2 regions of the Castellaniella ginsengisoli genome follow, and region 2 is predicted to be linked to the other one. Evidence: predicted binding sites of a transcription regulator. Region 2 holds the regulator's gene; the other holds the start of a gene.
The links. The regulator LexA, encoded in region 2, represses DNA repair genes until DNA is damaged. The targets are predictions, from matches to a motif close to ACTGTATNNNNATACAGT.
Positions count from the first base shown of each region.

Region 1 (2,401 bases), 350 kb from region 2:
GAGCCGTCAGCCAACGGCGGCCGTATCGGCGGACATGGCGCGACTATCGGGTTCCAGGCAGTATCCCAGGCCGCGCACGGTCAGGATGTGGACGCCCGCGGGCTCGATCTTTTTGCGCAGCCGGTGGATGTAGACTTCGATGGCGTTGGTGGTGACCTCTTCGCCCCATTCGCACAGCAGGTCGACCAACTGATGCTTGCTGATCATGCGGCCGCTGCGCGACAGGAAGATTTCCAGCAGGCTGGTTTCGCGGGCGGACAGTTCGACGGTGGCTTCGTCGATGGAGGCGACCCGTCCGTTGAGATCGAAGGAGAGGCGGCCATGATGCAGCACGGATGCGCGGCCGCCGCCGTGCCGGCGGATCAGGGCGCGCACGCGGGCCTCCAGTTCGCTGAGGGCGAACGGCTTGGACATGTAGTCGTCGGCGCCCAGATCCAGGCCTTCGACGCGCTGTTCGACGGAGTCGGCGGCGGTCAGGATCAGGACGGGCAGCGGTGTGCCGCGCTGGCGAAGCTTGCGCAGCACGGACAGGCCATCAAGGCGCGGCAGGCCCAGATCCAGGATCAGGAGGTCGAAGGTCTGCAGTTGCAGGGCGGAATCGGCGCTGGAGCCGTCACTCACGACATCCACGGCATAGCCTTCGTAGCGCAGTGATCGGGACAGCCCGTCCGCGAGAATGCTGTCGTCCTCGGCAATCAGGATACGCATGGCGGAATTGACGTTCAGGAGGAAGCGGGCGCCGGAGCGCCCGGACTGCTGCCATTGTGGCACGCGCGCCCTGGCCCGGTCATTTAGGGTAAACGATGGGCGAGGCAGGGTCGGCTGCGATGGAATCAACACATCTGTATTTTCATACAGTATAATTTAATGCCATAATTTCTCGAATCCCGCCGCAGGCGGCCCGGCCGACCCGCGGCCGCGGTCCCGACGGCTCATCAATCACGATAGGAACTTCCCCCATGGATGAACGCTCCGGCAAGGCCAACCCCGAACGCGCCAAGGCGCTGGCTGCCGCGCTGTCTCAGATCGAAAAGCAGTTCGGCAAGGGTTCCGTCATGCGCTATGGCGACAACCAGATCGAACACGACATCCAGGTCGTCTCCACCGGTTCGCTGGGGCTGGACATCGCCCTGGGCGTCGGCGGCCTGCCGCGCGGCCGGGTGGTCGAAGTCTACGGGCCCGAATCCTCCGGCAAGACCACGCTCACGCTGCAGGTCATCGCCGAAATGCAGAAAATTGGCGGCACCTGCGCCTTCATTGACGCCGAGCATGCGCTCGACGTCCAGTACGCCTCGCGCCTGGGGGTCAACCTCGAAGACCTGCTGATCTCCCAGCCCGATACGGGCGAGCAGGCCCTGGAAATCACCGATGCCCTGGTGCGCTCGGGGTCGGTCGACCTGATCGTCATCGACTCGGTCGCCGCGCTGGTGCCCAAGGCTGAAATCGAAGGCGACATGGGCGATTCGCTGCCCGGCCTGCAAGCCCGCCTCATGAGCCAGGCCTTGCGCAAGCTCACCGCTACGATCAAGCGCGCCAACTGCATGGTGATCTTCATCAATCAGATCCGCATGAAGATCGGCGTCATGTTCGGCAACCCCGAGACCACCACGGGCGGCAACGCGCTCAAGTTCTATTCCTCCGTGCGCCTGGACATCCGCCGCATCGGCTCGATCAAGAAGGGCGACGAGGTCGTCGGCAATGAAACCCGGGTCAAGATCGTCAAGAACAAAGTCGCGCCGCCGTTCAAGCAGGTCGAATTCGACATCATGTACGGCGCCGGCATTTCCCGCGAGGGTGAAATCATCGATCTGGGCGTCCAGGCCGGCGTGGTCGACAAATCCGGCGCCTGGTACAGCTACAACGGCGAGCGCATCGGCCAGGGCAAGGACAACGTCCGCGAGTACCTGAAAGAACATCAGGACATGGCCTTCGAGATCGAGAACCGCGTGCGCGAGCAACTGGGCATCACCGCCCGGGCCGTACCCGCCGCTTCGGCCGCCCCCGCTGCCGATGGGGAATGACGCCGCCGACGCGACCGATCCGCCGTCCGGCGGCAACGGCCCGTCCGGGCGCAGGCCCGGCCTCAGCCTGAAGGCCCGGGCCGTCGCTTATCTGTCCAGGCGCGAACATTCCCGCCAGGAACTGCGCCGCAAGCTCTCGGCCTGGTGCGATGATCCCGCCACCATCGAGGCGGTGCTCGATGACCTGGCGCGAGAGCACTGGCAATCCGACCAGCGCTATGCCCAGGCGTACGCCCATCGCGCTGCGAGCCGCCAGGGCGCGCAACGCATTCTCGGCGCCCTGCGCCAGCAGGGGCTGGCCGATGAACAACTGGCCGATCTGCGGGAAACCCTGCGCGCCACTGAAGCGGATCGTGCGCTCGCCGTCTGGCAGCGCAAGT
Region 1 is NZ_CP158257.1:2,737,676-2,740,076, reverse strand. Features, by position in the region: gene ABRZ00_RS13065 (response regulator transcription factor) at 7-708, opposite strand; gene recA (recombinase RecA) at 960-2,021, shown strand; gene recX (recombination regulator RecX) at 2,011-2,401, shown strand, end outside.
Region 1: the regulator LexA is predicted to act here: its motif matches at 842-859, upstream of recA (recombinase RecA).

Region 2 (2,401 bases):
TCGGCGCCGATTTCCTCAAGCAAATCCTGCCCGGCGCCCAGGTCGCCATCAGCAATCCGAGCTGGGCCAACCACCAGGCCTTGTTTTCCGCCGCCGGCTTCCCGGTCGTCGGCTACGACTACTACGACGCCGCCACGCACGGCCTGAATTTCGACGGCATGCTGGCCTCGCTGCGCGCCTTGCCCGCCGGCACCATCGTGGTGCTGCACGCCTGCTGCCATAATCCCACCGGCGTGGACCCCTCTTTTGAGCAATGGCAGGAAATCGCCCGCACGCTGCAGGCGGGGCGACTGGTGCCCTTCCTGGACATCGCCTACCAGGGCTTTGGCGATGGCATCGAAGAGGACGCCGCCGTGGTGCGCCTGTTCGCCGAACTGGGCGTGACCATGTTCATCAGCTCTTCGTTCTCCAAATCCTTCTCGCTGTACGGCGAACGCGTCGGCGCCCTGACGCTGGTGACCGGCGGCGACGAAGAAAGCACCCGTGTGCTCAGCCAGCTCAAGCGCGTCATCCGCACCAACTATTCCAATCCGCCCACCCATGGCGGCGCGCTGGTCTCGACCGTGCTCAACACACCCGAGCTGTATGCCCAATGGGCCGAAGAACTGGCCGACATGCGCGACCGCATTCGCACCATGCGCCATCAACTGGTCGAGAAAATCCAGGCCCAGGGCGTGGACCAGGACTTCAGCTTCGTCAAGGCCCAGCGCGGCATGTTCTCGTACTCGGGGCTGACCAAGGCCCAGGTCGATCGCCTGCGCGAAGACTTCGGCATCTACGCCGTTGGCAGCGGGCGCATCTGCGTGGCCGCGCTGAACAGCGGCAACATCGATTACGTCGCCCAATCCGTGGCCAGCGTGATCAAGGCCTGACCATCCCCTGCCCCGCGGCCGGGCTGATCGGCACACGACGGAGCCTCCAAAAGGCTCCGTCGGCCTTTCCGCCAGCGGCTCACGCTTGCGCCGTGCGCGCCCTTCCGTCACAATACAGGCTGTGTTTCCATCCAGTAGCGCGACATGGCCCTGAAACTCACCGCCCGACAGTCCCAGATCCTGGATATCATCCGGCTGGCCATCCAGCAGACGGGCCGTCCGCCCACCCGGGCCGAAATCGCCCGCGAACTGGGCTTTCGCTCGGCCAATGCCGCCGAAGACCACCTCCGCGCCCTCGAGCGCAAAGGCTACATCCGCCTGTCGGCCGCCACCTCGCGCGGCATCCAGCTCACCGGGCAGGCCCAGGCGACGGACACCGGCTCCGCCAGCCTGCCCACAGCCTCCGCACCCGCCGGCAGCCCACCGGCCCACACGCCCGGCCCCCTGCCCGGCGCCCCATCCTGGCTGACGCCGGCCGATAGCCACCTGGTGCCCCTGGTGGGGCGCGTCGCCGCCGGCAGCCCGGTCCTGGCGGCCGAGCACGTCGAGCGTGAAATCCCCCTGGCCGCGCACCTGTTCGAGTCCGCTCCGGATTACCTGCTGCGCGTACGCGGCAGCAGCATGCGCGACGCCGGCATCCTGGACGGCGATTTGCTGGCCGTGCGCAGCACGCCCCAGGCCAGGCACGGCCAGATCGTCGTCGCCCGGCTGGGCGACGACGTCACGGTCAAACGTCTGGATCATCAGGGCCGCCGTATCCGCCTGCTGCCCGAAAACCCCGATTTCCAGCCCATCGACGTCGGGCCGGGCGATGATTTCGCCATCGAAGGCATCGCCGTCGGCCTGATCCGCGCCACCGCGCTGCATTGATCCCGGGCCGGATGCAAAGCACCGCGTAGGCAAGCGCTTCCCCCTTTGCTCCCCGCCGGGGCGCGGCAGCGCCTTTCCGCCAAAAAAAACAGGGGCCCGCGTTCTCGCGAACACAGGTCCCCGCCGGAAAGGCCGGTGAAAGGTCAGTGCTTCATCACCCCGCCGCTGCCCGCCTCCGCAGGCTTGGCGGAAGCCACGGCCTCAGCCGCCAGCCGGGCGACTTCCTCGTCGGACAGCGGCACCGGCATGCTCTGCAAAGCGACTTCCAGCACCCGGTCGATCCAGCGCACCGGAATGATTTCCAGGTGGTTCTTCACGTTGTCCGGAATTTCGGCCAGATCCTTGACGTTGTCCTCCGGAATCATCACGGTCTTGATGCCGCCGCGATGCGCCGCCAGCAGCTTTTCCTTGAGGCCGCCAATTTCCAGGATCTCGCCGCGCAGCGTGATCTCGCCTGTCATGGCGACGTCCGCCCGCACCGGAATCCCGGTCAGCGCCGATACCATGGCGATGGCGATCGCAGCCCCGGCCGAAGGGCCGTCCTTGGGCGTGGCGCCTTCCGGGAAGTGGACGTGCAGATCACGTTTTTCGAAGGCCTGGTCGGCGATCCCCCATTTGCGGGCACGCGCGCGCACCACGGTCCGGGCGGCCTCGACCGA
Region 2 is NZ_CP158257.1:2,386,808-2,389,208, reverse strand. Features, by position in the region: gene ABRZ00_RS11290 (aromatic amino acid transaminase) at 1-872, shown strand, start outside; gene lexA (transcriptional repressor LexA) at 1,017-1,742, shown strand; gene lon (endopeptidase La) at 1,886-2,401, opposite strand, start outside.